3 regions of the Oleiphilus sp. HI0067 genome follow, and region 1 is predicted to be linked to each of the others. Evidence: riboswitches for the same ligand, from Rfam matches in the RefSeq annotation. Region 1 holds a riboswitch; each other region holds the start of a gene.

Region 1 (4,431 bases):
GATTTCGGATGATATTTGCATGCTTATAAGCTCTTAAGTGCGTCTTCAATTTCATGTTTAAAATCGGTGGCGTCACATACCCATACGCTTGTATCAGCACCTGGGAACACACCAATTTCTATCTTTGCTTGATCTAGCTCTTCAGCAAGGTCATCAATAAACGTATCAACAGGAATCGCGATGGCCGTTACCTCTTGATCAAACTCAGAAATAGCAACGGCAGCTTCTTTACTCGGCCACATTGGAAGGTAGCTAAACGCGTCTTCTTCATAGTTGATCGTAATAAAGTCTTGCTGAGCATTAATTAATACCCAAAGCTGTTTATGCTCTAATATTTGTTCGATGGTGTAATCGTAGCGATCTTCAGGTTCCATCGCGCTAAGTTGTTCGAGGCTTTGTTTAGTCATGTTTTTTCCAATTTTCCCAAGGCGAAGGGGATGGGGTGTTAAAAGTAGACAAATAAAGCTGTTCTACTTTAGTACGAGCCCATGGCGTGCGACGCAAGAATTTTAGCGATGATTTAATCGATGGATCTTTCTTGAAGCAATTGATACTGACGCGGCTCGCTAATCCATCCCAACCATAATGCTCATAAAGTTTTTCTACAATCGTAGCCAGCGTGATGCCATGAAGAGGATTGTTTGGTTGTTCCTGACTCATGTGAGTGTCGTTTTCCTTTTGTTGAATGCAAAACACTATAGTTAAAAACAGCCGGTTCGTTGAAATTGCCTAGATTTTAAGTGGCGTAGAGGTCTTGCGGCAAGTGATGCATGAAATCGCTTATGCAAGAGGGAATTAGCATAGTTAACTAAGTGCTTGTATTCCTTTAGCGTCTAAACAGCATTTCTTTAAGTAAAAGTGATCTAAACAAGTGAATCTGATTGCGACTATCTTTATGTACTGTAAGAACGGAGCCCAGCGGAGGAGCTAACTATGTTGCTTTCACATATGTTTGGATTGGCCACTCACCCTACTAGAGAGTGGCAAGAAATCAAAAAAGAGCATTCCATGCCGACAAGGATCTTTGTCGCGTACACCTGCATATTGGCCGCCATCGGGCCTCTGTGTGCTTATTATTCTACCACTGTAGTTGGTTGGACAATCGGTGATGGGGCCGTCACGAAGTTGACCGCAGACAGCGCATTCCTCTTGTGCGGGTTAACATATCTAACGATGCTGCTGGGAGTATTTTTTATTGGCTACATGATCGACTGGATGGCTCAGACCTACGGAGCTGAGCATGACGAGCAAGCTGCAAACGGAATTGCACTCATGGCATACGCATGCACGCCTCTGTTTTTAGGTGGTTTTTCGCTGTTATATCCTGTCTTTTGGGTCAACGCCTTAGTATTTGTATTTGCTGCCGCATGCGCAGGGGTTCTTCTACACAAGGGTCTTCCGATCGTGATGCGTATTTCAGAAGATAGAGCGTTTTTCTTCGAAGGGGCGATTCTCGCAGTCGCGCTCGTTTATCTTGTCTCAACGCGTGTCGCAACGGTAATTATTTGGTCGTTGGGTATAGGGCCAGAATTTATTGGCGGATAATAGGTAGAGACTAAATCGAGCCGCAAATGCTCTCATGAGATTTGCGGTTTTTTTATACCTAAGATTCGTAGCCGGCATTGTTTTAAACAATATATTGTTGTTTGTTATTAAAAATGCCTATATATTGTGTTTTGCATTGGTTCACATCTACTAAATAGACACGTAAGAATGTCTCTGAATTAGTTGTGCTAAGAGAGAATCTGGTGAAAATCCAGAACTGACGCGCAGCGGTAATTGGGAACGAAAGCGACATAATGCGAAGCAAGATAGCTACACGCATTAGGCACTGGAACGTAAAATTCTGGGAAGTCGTCGCTGTAGGATAATCGTTAGATTTAACACACGCCCATAAGTCCGAAGACCTGCCAAAGCAACCCATTTATCACAAGATAAATGGGCTTTCATACCTTCGCGACTATAGGGTGATCGAAAGACAGCATTATTGGCAATGGCAGCTTTATTGGTTGTCTCACTGTGTGTGCTGTTCATATAGATTTTTATGGCGAAGGGTTATTGGTCTAGTTGACCGAAACGCGATGAGAATTAATTATGACAACTCCAAATGCACTCTCTGATCCTAATATCAAACCAGTCTCAAACACTTCTAATTTCCAGCTTAAAGTGATCAAGCGCGATGGGACTCTCGATTCATATAATAGTGACAAAATAGCAGTCGCAATCACCAAAGCAATATTGGCCGCAGAGGATCATGATCATGCGGATGCAAGCCACGTTAAGCAGCTTGCCGATCAGATTGTAAGTGGTATTCATGGTCGCTTTGAAAAGCAATATCCATCTGGCGGCTCGATCAATATCGAGGATATACAAGATCAAGTTGAGCTAGGCTTGATGCGCCAAGGGATGCAGAAAGTTGCACGGGCTTATGTTTTGTACCGTGAGGAGCACGCTCAGCAGCGTAAAGATCAACAGCCTAGCGAAGAGGCACATCCTCACTTCAAAATGCAACGCAATGATGGCTCTGAGGCGCCATTAAACATTGGTCGTATTCGCGCTTTGATTTCTCAGGTGTGCAGAGGCCTTGAAGGCGTTGATGCAGATCATTTATTAGATTCGAGCTATCGCAACCTGTATCACGGCATTAAAGAGGAAGATATTGGTACAGCGCTTATTATGGCTGCGCGACCTTTGATCGAGTCAGAGCCGAATTATTCGTTTGTTAGTGCAAGGTTGTTGTTGGATTCGTTAATGAGCGAGGTGGGTAAGGCATTGAATGTTTACTTGCCTGCTGCGATAGAAGATGCGAGTAATGCGTATGCTGAAATATTCGAAGCGGGCATCCGTTTTGGCATTCAAGAAGAGCTTATCGATTCTAAGTTAGATTCCTTCAATATAGAGATGCTTGCCGATGCGCTCAAACCAGAGCGTGACAACCAGTTTACCTATTTAGGGTTACAGACTTTATACGATCGTTACTTTATTCATCATGAAGAAACGCGTATTGAATTGCCGCAAACCTTTTTTATGCGAGTCGCAATGGGGCTCGCGCTAAATGAGGATGACCCTACAGCCCGTGCAATTGAATTTTATGACCTCTTGTCATCGTTTGATTATATGAGCTCAACCCCCACCTTGTTCAATTCCGGAACGTTAAGACCTCAACTATCATCGTGCTATCTGACCACTGTTCCAGATGACTTGAGCGGTATATATGACGCTTTGCGTGACAATGCCTTGCTCTCAAAATGGGCAGGTGGATTGGGTAATGATTGGACTAATGTTCGCTCGCTAGGCGCGCACATCAAGGGAACTAATGGCCAGTCTCAGGGGGTCGTGCCGTTCCTTAAAGTTGTAAATGACACGGCTGTTGCAGTGAACCAAGGCGGTAAACGCAAAGGAGCCGTTTGTGCATACTTGGAAAGCTGGCATTTAGATATCGAAGACTTTCTCGATCTTAGAAAAAATACAGGGGATGAGAGACGTCGCACACACGATATGAACACCGCTAATTGGATTCCAGATCTTTTTATGAAGCGCGTGTTTGAGGAGCAAGATTGGACCTTGTTTTCTCCTAATGATGTTCCAGACCTGCACGACTTAACTGGTCAGGCATTTGAAAAGCGTTATGAAGAATATGAGCGTAAAGCTGAAATCGGGGAGATTAAACTCTCTAAGCGTATTCCCGCATTAGATCTATGGCGTAAAATGCTCTCGATGCTATTCGAAACTGGGCATCCATGGATTACTTTCAAAGATCCTTGCAACATTCGTTCGCCGCAGCAACACGTTGGCGTAGTGCATTCTTCCAATCTCTGCACTGAGATTACGCTCAATACCAGTGAAGATGAAATCGCCGTGTGCAATCTTGGTTCTATCAACCTTGTGAATCACATTCAGGACGGCGAGTTGGATAGAGAACGTCTCCAAAAGACGATCCGAACTGCTATCCGAATGCTTGATAATGTGGTCGACATTAATTACTACGCATGTCCACAGGCCGAAGCATCTAATTTACGACATCGTCCTATCGGCCTCGGTTTAATGGGTTTTCAGGATGCTTTATATAAACTGGGTATTCCTTACTCGAGTGCTGAAGCTGTTTATTTTGCTGATCAATCTATGGAGCTTATTTCGTACTATGCACTAGAAACTTCGAGTGCATTAGCAAAGGAACGTGGAGCCTATGAAAGTTTTGAAGGCTCACTATGGGATCAGGGCATTCTTCCTATCGACTCGCTTTATAAACTCAGCCAAGAGCGCGGCGAGCGTTATACCGTTTGTGATTACAGTCAAACCTTAGATTGGGATGGCCTGCGTCAGAAGATTAAAAAGGAGGGAATACGCAACTCAAATGTGATGGCTATCGCGCCAACCGCGACGATCTCCAACATTATTGGTGTGTCGCAATCGATTGAACCGACCTATCAA
Region 2 (4,431 bases), on a different contig from region 1:
CGAAGCCAAATCGTGCCGAAGTGTTCTGGACGCGTCTTGGAAGTTGGTGCAGGTTCCGCCATTAATCTACAATTTTATGACCCAAAAATTGTTGAGTTTGTTTGGGGGCTAGAACCTTCAATAGGAATGCGTAATAAGGCTAAGAGTAACGTAGTCCAGAGCGGAATTGACTGGCGATGGCTAGACTTGCCTGGCGAGCAAATTCCTTTGGATGATGAAAGTGTTGATACAGTTCTTCTTACTTTTACCTTGTGCACCATTGTGGATACGAGGACAGCACTTGCACAGATGCGGCGCGTATTGAAACCAAATGGCAAGCTGCTTTTCTGTGAGCACGGTCTTTCTGCAGATCTAAACGTTCAAAAGTGGCAAAACAGAATTAATCCCCTTTGGTCTAGGTTAGCCGGCGGCTGTCAGCTTAATCGCTCTATTGATCTTCTGATTAGTGATGCGGGTTTTCAAATAAGTGAGCTTTCTAAAATAAACGTTCCTAAAACGCCGTCTTTCGCGGGTTTCGTCTATATGGGTGAAGCTTCTGTTTCATAACTGAAGTCGGCACGAAATTTGTTTGTTTTTTGAGCTGTCCACATTTGTTGCCGCTGTAAAGTTTTTGTAAAGATTATTGTGCAATGTGGCCACATGTAGCCGTATTGAATGTTCGTCACATCAATCGGAGTTTAGATCGTTGAGAATACGAGGCAGCTAGGGAGTAGTCAGCGTATAACAATAATTTGAGCGGGAAGAGCTCTATAAATATAAGGGAGTAAGCGATGCTAGATAAAAGCTTGGTATCGGGTAAGGCATTTCGTGACGACAAGAATTTTCCACATGGATTTAGTCGCAGTGGGAATTTTTCTCGTAATGAGTCAGAACTACTAACACGAGGAGGCTGCTGCGCAAACAGTCTTATTGCCGGAGAAATAGAGCCAAAGGGAAAGGCTCAAAAACAGCTGATTGCAGTGTGCCGCGGTGAACGCGACGCCGAGACTGAATTTGAAAAAGTCTGGATGAAGTACGCTGATTTTATTGGTCGTAAACGCTGCGTGTTTAGCTTTGCATCAAGTGGAAATTTAGCATCATCTGAAGGCAGAGTTTACGCTAAAGACTTATTGAGTTAAGTCAGCCTGAGATACAGACCAAAGTATGGTGCTTTGGGTCAACGTCTTGCGTTCGTAATTGGTGTTTTTGTATAGTTCGCCGCTCAAAATTCATTTGCTTGAGCGGTTATGTTGCAAAACTACATCAATTATCGGAAGCCAAAAATCGTTTGGAATAATCCGAATGCGGGATTTCTGACGGCGTTTGCCGCAGCGGTAATTGTTCATCTGTTGGTAGCGATCGTTTTCTATTCGTATGCGCTAGGGCCTAAGGCGTATATCGTCGATAATTCAACGTACCGGGTTGCCTTGTCTCAACGCATTTTAGAACCCACTCCTGAGTCTATTATTGAACCCTTGTCGGCCAGTCAAGAATCGCCAAAACAGGAAGATCTTACCCCTAAATCGAAACCCGATCCTGTGGTGAAGCCTGTCGAGAAACCGGTTGTCGAACCCGAACCTCAAAAGTCAACGGAAGCCATTTTAGAAAGCGAGCCTTCTAAATCATCACCGGTTGAGACTATTCAAACAGTTGCTCCATCCAAGAAGAAAATTGCGAAGCAATCCGAAGCGAGCATCAGTGATCATTCGGATAAGGGTGAACCTGCTAATAAAGTTGCCGAAAGCAAAGCAAAAGAGCAGCCTCAACAAGATCAAAAAGAGCAGAAGGCTCCGGTCAAGAAAATTGAAGAGCCTAAAGAGCAATTTAGATCGCCAGCTTATGTGCTAGGTAGCCCTTCAAATCCCAGACCAGTTTATCCTAGCTTAGCGCGCAGGCGTGGTTGGGAAGGGGATGTATTATTAGGAGTGCATGTTGATGTTACGGGCTCGGTGACTTACGTAGAGATTCTAGAATCGAGTAATGTATCGGCTTTAGATTTTGCCGCTTATTCAACTATTTACGAAAGCTGGAGCTTCTCTCCTGCTGATGCGGCTGAAGCTTCGTTGAGAGGCTATGTTACTGTACCCATCTCGTTTAGGCTCGACTAAACGTTTTGCTCTTCATTGCAGTTCTGATCTTCGTACACTCGACCATGTTACTTCATTAGTCCCGTCACTCCTTGCCCCAGTTTTAATAAATCAATTGACTTGAAAATGTGAACTGCGTAAAGTCGCAGCCCTGCTTGAGGTGCTCAATCACTAAATCTAGTGAGCGAGTGAAACGGGAAGTTGGTTGAAGTCCAACGCTGCCCCCGCAACGGTAAGCAAGTTAAGTCGGCATCCTCGCCACTGTGCAGTAAAGCATGGGAAGGCCGTTCGACTAAGTCGAATGACAACTTGTAAGCCCGGAGACCGGCCTGAAGTGATTTTTTAGATATTGCGGAGGGCGATATTTGGGACTGATGTCTAACGAACTAGATTGTCGCTCGTTAACCATTACTGTTCTTTGCTTCTCTCTCTGCGCGATTGCTGGTGAAGTGCGTGGGTCTACGTTTAGTTTTACTTTCTCTACTTCTTGTTTCGACGTTTGCTGTTGCTGAGGAAACCGTCGAGCATGAAACCGTTGTGGTGACAGCTTCTAAGCTTGATGCCGATCATATCAATACCGAGCATACTTCAAGTCATACAACAGTAATTCGTTCTAGTGAGTTTGGTCATGAGTTCTCTAATGTCGCGGATGTGTTATCTGATCAGAGTGGCGTTCAAATTCGTCAAGTAGGTGGGATAGGTTCTTATTCGACTGTGAGTATCCGTGGGTCTAGTGCAGCACAAGTTAATGTGTTTCTCGACGGCATGTTATTGAATGATGCGCACGGAGGAATTGTTGATCTTGGCAATATTCAATTGAGCTCAATCGAGAGAATAGAAATATATCGTGGTAATACCCCAGCGCAGTTGGGCGTGTCATCAATTGGTGGTGCAATAAATCTCGTAAGCAAAAAAGGTGCTGCGAAGCCTTATCATACTGTGAGGGCGGGCTATGGATCGTTCAAAAGCCAGCTCGGCGCGTTGACCTCTGCTTTTCATTCTGGAGATACAAATTATCTTGTTAATGCAGAGTATGTTTCTAGCGACAACGACTATGAGTTTTTAAATGATCGGCAGACTCCTAACAATCCTTTCGATGATGAGGTACAGCGTCGTCAAAACGCACAATACGAGCAAGGAGCGATTCATTTATCTGCGGTCACAGATATCTCTAAGTCTTTAGATGCAAATAACGTAGTTCGCTACTCGAAGTCTTCTAAGGGCGTGCCGACTGCGCGAAACGCCAAAGATAATTCGGCGACATATGATGTTGAAACCCTATCTATTCAAAGTAAGTTGAATCATGAACTTTCTACTAGGTTAAAAGCGTCTTATCAGATTTATGGTTCGCTGTTGAAAGGCGATTATGACGACACTGAAAACAAAGTTGGTCTGTCTGCAAATCTAGAGAAATCTGAGTCATCTAATATAGGCGTTAAAACTGACTGGGCTTTATCTTCGGGTAATCATTTGTTCAATATTGCCGCACTGCTACGTTTTGAAAAATATGAAAACGAAGACCTTATTCAGAACACGTCTACGGATGCATCGCGCATGCAAACATCATTGATTGCTCAAGATGAATGGTTAAATTATGCGGGTACCTTACAACTAACCGGTAAGATTGGTCTTCGTTATTTGCAAGACGATCAAGATATTCCAAAATCAGTTAGTAATACTGAATCTTATTACGCTGCTTACAGCGGCCTGCGCTACACGTTTTTTCCATCCCTCGCACTCACCGCAAGCCTCTCTCACGAAGTCCGTCCGCCCAAACTTAGCGAATTGTTTGGTGACACCGGTTCGTTGTTAGGCAATGACGAGCTGGTCGAAGAGTATGCAACCAACGCGGAACTTGGGTTGCAGTTTTTGCAGGGGAATTCCAACCTTAACTCCTCCTTGTTTTACAGATCACTAAAAGATGCGATTGTCGTTATTTTCGATTCGCGCGGAATAGGTCGCGCTGAAAACGCTGCAAGTGCGCAGATATATGGTCTTGAAGTAGACGGGAGCATTCTATTGACTGAATTTTGGAAAGCTGGGTTAAGGGCGACTTTGCAAAGTAGTGAAGACACGTCTGATATCCCAGCTTTTAAGGGGAACTCTCTCGCTGGCGTGTATGAATCTGCCGCGACTATTTCAAATGAATTGTCGGTGTTCGACTACAAGCTAAATTTGGAGTATCAACGCCAAGATGGTGGTTATTATGATCGAAGTGCGTCTGCAGAGATGCCAACAAATGAACAGATTAACGTTAGTATCGAGCGCCGTTTGGGTCAGCACAACGCAAGGCTTTCCTTAGTAAATATTACAGACGAAAGAATCGAAGATTTTAATCGTTACCCGGGTCCGGGACGACGAGCTT
Region 3 (4,431 bases), on a different contig from region 1:
TTGCGCCATTTGCTTGAGCTTTTCTTCAGCATGATCTAGCAAGGGAAGCACGCGATTCGCGATATTTAATAGATAACGACCTGACTGAGTGAGACGCAAACTGCGCCCTTCTCGAAACCAAATTTCGGCGCCGAGATTATCTTCCAGCTTTCGCATCGTGTGACTTAAAGCGGATTGCGTCACGCAAAGCGCTTTAGCAGCCGCCGTTAATGATCCGTTCTGTTCAACGGCGTGCAGAATTCTAAGGTGAGTACGTTCAATCATCGTTAAGTTCAGCAAACATCATGCATGAGAAATATTAATCGGTACGTGAAAATATACCATTTTTACTCATCATAAAAGTCCTCTAAACTTGCTAGAACTCGATTATTGAAATAGTAATGATGGCTTTGATATGAACAAAGTTGCGAATAAAGTTACGCACGAATGTCAGGTCTTGAGCGCAGAACCCTTGACCAAAGATACCCTAGAGATTGAATTACTTTCTCCCGTCGGCACCTCGCTGAATTATCATGCAGGGCAGTATCTGCAGCTGGAACTCGATCTAAATGATGATGGAGAACCACAAGCGTTTTTTTATACCATTGCGAATCGTTGCGACCCAAACCAAGCTCGTCGAATACAACTGTATATTCAGAATGGTAGTGAGTTAGCCGGTAGAATATTGAAACACCTTACAAAATGTCTTATCGATGGGGCATCAGTGTCCGTGACCTTACCGATGGGGCAGGCTTTTTTGCAAACCAACCTTAATCAAAGGCATCTATTGATCGCCTCGGGATCAGGTATCGCGAAGATTAAATGCTTAACCGAAGAGGCTCTTACAAGACAACCTAAAGCACTGATCAATATCTATTGGTCGAATAGACATATCGACGACTTCTATCTGCTAAACCAATTTCAAGGCTGGGCAAAACAACATAAGAACCTCACCTTTACGCCGATCTTAGAAACAGAAAATAGTGAATGGAATGGCCGCTCCGGTTATATCTATGAGGTGATTGAGCATGATTTTGAAGACCTCGACAATACCAAGGTTTATCTATGCGGATCGCCCCAAATGGTATACGGCACTATCGATAAACTTGAATCCAAAGGCCTTAACGAAGCAAATTGCTACTCCGATGTTTTTGAATACGCGCCTAGAGAACGACGAATAGCAATTTAGGAATTGGACAGTTCAGTTCAACGCCCTTGCCCTATAGGAAGGGTTCTCTGGTAACAATGTTTTAATCTCAAGCAAACACGCATGGCACAAGCAGCCTTGCCAATGTTCCAAAATAAACGCCATTTGTTCTCTAGATAAGTGGACATCGCTACAGTGGCAAATTGTGATTGATCCCATTTTACATTCAAAGGGTGATCCACAACGGGGGCATTTGATTTCTTCATGGTTCGGCATATTTCTTTACAACGCAAATTGAACTCGGTAAACGGTCCTTTGCGAAAAAAGAAGAAACTACAGGAGGCAAGATAAGCGGTAACACTAAGCTTGCTTAAGGCAACTAAAACCTGTCTTTCTATACCTCATGATCGCGAAGGCATGAAAGTTCACCCAATAGTTTGTGGATGAACTGCGTTGGCAGGTCTTCGGACTTAAGGGCAAATAAGCTGAGCTTAGTTTTCTACGGCGACGGCTTCCCGGAGCTCTTTCCAGTGCCTGATCTTAATCTATATGAGATACCAATCGTGTCGCTTTCGTTCCCTATTACCGCTGCGCGTCAGTTCTGGATTCTCACCAGATTTCCTCTTAGCACAACCTGTAGATACCCTAAGGCATCTATTTAGTAGGCGTGAACCAATGCGGTACTGAATATAAGTTTACTGGCCTAATTATGCAACTAGTGGAGCACTAGTCGCCATGACTCAGCAATTCAAATTAAAGAAGCGTTGTGACTCTATCTATACCAGTTCTATAGGACCATGATCATCACAATGCCCGTTGTGCACGTGGTGTAACCTGCCATCCACTAAATAATCTATGTGATCTCCATGAGGCACCGCTTCGTGGCCACAACCTGGACCATGAACATGATCTCCGCAGGAGTGTAAAGGCTTACACCCATCTGGATTAGCGTCACTAACCTCGATGGTATGTTCATCGTAGTGATCTTCATGAAGGTGGTGTAGATGCCCGTCATGAATATAGTCGATATGATCGCCATGACGAATCGCAGTATGTCCACAGTTTGGGCCATGAATGTGATCAGGGTGGGATGAAGTGTTTGAGCAAGACATAGTATTCCTCCACAATCCGAATATTAATCAGCGGTCTATGTCAGTTTAGTCGACTATGAATGCCTTAGTATCAAAAGTACTCAGGTGATAAGATCATTTTGTTATTACTAACATTGAGCTTCAGTCATTTAGTGCGCTTCTATCTTTAAGCACACATCGAAAAACAAGCGATTTTCAGGTCTGCAATGTCTGTTTAGGTAATTGAACTAGGTCAAAGTTAGACCAGAAAACTCGGCCAAATACTAAACCGATCTCTAATGACGGTTTAGGAGGTATTTCTACCAAATTGGAATGACCGCTTTCTCATGAAAGTGAATGCCCGCAAACCAAGATTTCTTTCCTGACTGAAGGTCCGCTTTCCTATTGAAGCGGGCATTGTGTTCAGAGAGCCGCCAAGGTCTGCTCTTGTCTATTTTCATGCATTCGCAAAGTAGATTCCGGATACCCCAGGGCTCCCTCTCTTGCGCGTTGCGCAATTCACCTTGTCGCGCTTCGCTGTCCGGAATGACGCAATGGAACGAAGGGATAATCGCGTTGAGCGCGTAAGCGATCCGGGTCGCCTTTGGGGTGTTGGGGTCTTTGGCGAAACAAAGACCCTGACTTGCCGTCGGCCAGCGCCGACAGGAACAGAAGAATGAGCCTGATGTTACCCTCTAAAAACAACAACCACTTATGCCTAACCGTAGACAACACTCACAAAACAAAAAAAGCCGCTACTAGTTTCCCAATAGCGGCTTCATTTCATCAATGCTTGAGTCTAGCTACCGATAAAGTCTCGCATTAGTTCAGCTGTTTTTTCTGGTGTTTCAACCATTGCTAAGTGACCAATACCAGGCAATACAACCTTCTTAGAGTTCTTCACCAGCGCCGCATATTCATCAATATTCTTGGCACTAATCACCTTATCTCCTTCTCCCCAAATGATTAGGGTTGGCGCGGTGATATTAACGAATTCTTTGTCTAAGCCTTTAGTGAGGTCTGAACGAATGTCTTTAAAAATCTTTTCGTTGATCGCTAGTCGAGACACCGCTATTTCAGCCTCCGCTTTTGCAATCGCATCGGGAATAAATGGCTTCACTTCCATGACAAACTCTAAGACCCGATAAAAGTCTTGTTCAGTTTTTGCGATCAAAGGATTGCTCCCTTGCTCGAGAATTTCGTCCATCTGCGAAGGCTGAGTATGCACACCTGCTGGACTGATTAAGGTAACCGATAACACTTGATCTGGATGACGGGCTGCGTAAAGTGATGAGATAGCGCCACCCATAGAATTGCCCACCAAATGGAACTTCTTGATATCTAGCTTCGCCATCAAAGCATTCACAAACGCAACTTGATCAGCAATATGGTAACTCGCGTTCAGATCTTGCTTGTTTTCACCATGCCCCATTAGATCTGGAACAATCACACGATACGTCGAACCGAACTGCTGCGCTAGACGCAACCAATTCGTTTTACTACCACTAAAACCATGCAACATTACTAGAACTGGGGCATCAGCGTTATTATCGTATAAGGTGACTTGCTGACCGTTTACTTCAATTGTTTCGTGAACGAGACCAGCTTTTTCGGCCTCCATGTTGAGTGCCCACGCCCTAAACTCAACACGCTTTTCTAAAAATAGGGCATTCGCTCCCATCAAAACAATTAACACAGCAGCGAGAAAAATGATTACCTTCTTCACATTATCTTCCTTATGGAACAGTTTATTTGTATTTATTTTGTACTTTTCGCACGCATCCTAGTAGACAGCTCCTAGCCCCTCTATGGTAAGCTGCGCTTCAAGTTGATAAATTTGGCCAAATAATAAGATTATGCCAACGAGATCAGTATTAGGGTTATCGTATACCGCACAGCTTTTTAAGTCTCTGGGTTTTGACAGCGATGCTGTTTTAAATAGCAACGGACTAAACGTCGATCGTATCGATCCGCAAGCGCGCATCACACGCAGCAAAGAGCTTGAAGTCTATCAAGACTTAGTCAAATTAAATCCCGACCCTCTCATCGCCCTCGAAATCGGTCCTTTCCTTGGGCCTGCTGGCTACGGCCCATTCGCAATGTTACTTAGCAGCTGTAAAGATGGCTATGAATCTTGCCAGATGGGTATTCGCTACCAATCTATGGGCTATATGTTCGGCGAAATGAGTTTTTCTTTGGCGACTGATAACTCGTCACTACGTTTCGACCCCGCAA

What was found. Region 1 has a riboswitch for cobalamin ahead of A3739_RS00805 (ribonucleoside-diphosphate reductase subunit alpha). Riboswitches for the same ligand answer to the same signal wherever they lie in the genome.
Region 2: it holds a riboswitch for cobalamin, as region 1 does, so the genes downstream of both, A3739_RS21135 (TonB-dependent siderophore receptor) here and A3739_RS00805 (ribonucleoside-diphosphate reductase subunit alpha) in region 1, are expected to answer to the same signal.
Region 3: it holds a riboswitch for cobalamin, as region 1 does, so the genes downstream of both, A3739_RS31505 (cysteine-rich CWC family protein) here and A3739_RS00805 (ribonucleoside-diphosphate reductase subunit alpha) in region 1, are expected to answer to the same signal.

The regions. Positions count from the first base shown of each region.
Region 1 is NZ_LWFI01000047.1:1,193-5,623, reverse strand. It holds gene A3739_RS00820 (DUF2750 domain-containing protein) at 24-407, opposite strand; gene A3739_RS00815 (VF530 family DNA-binding protein) at 400-660, opposite strand; gene A3739_RS00810 (Yip1 family protein) at 934-1,545, shown strand; cobalamin riboswitch at 1,709-1,930, shown strand; gene A3739_RS00805 (ribonucleoside-diphosphate reductase subunit alpha) at 2,095-4,431, shown strand, end outside.
Region 2 is NZ_LWFI01001333.1:56,835-61,265, reverse strand. It holds gene A3739_RS21150 (class I SAM-dependent methyltransferase) at 1-546, shown strand, start outside; gene maoP (DUF413 domain-containing protein) at 771-1,118, shown strand; gene A3739_RS21140 (energy transducer TonB) at 1,227-2,087, shown strand; cobalamin riboswitch at 2,208-2,414, shown strand; gene A3739_RS21135 (TonB-dependent siderophore receptor) at 2,520-4,431, shown strand, end outside.
Region 3 is NZ_LWFI01001420.1:57,040-61,470, forward strand. It holds gene A3739_RS22765 (LysR family transcriptional regulator) at 1-264, opposite strand, end outside; gene A3739_RS22770 (NAD(P)H-flavin reductase) at 395-1,168, shown strand; gene A3739_RS31505 (cysteine-rich CWC family protein) at 1,181-1,402, opposite strand; cobalamin riboswitch at 1,564-1,789, opposite strand; gene A3739_RS22775 (hypothetical protein) at 1,903-2,238, opposite strand; gene A3739_RS22780 (alpha/beta fold hydrolase) at 2,996-3,922, opposite strand; gene A3739_RS22785 (AraC family transcriptional regulator) at 4,053-4,431, shown strand, end outside.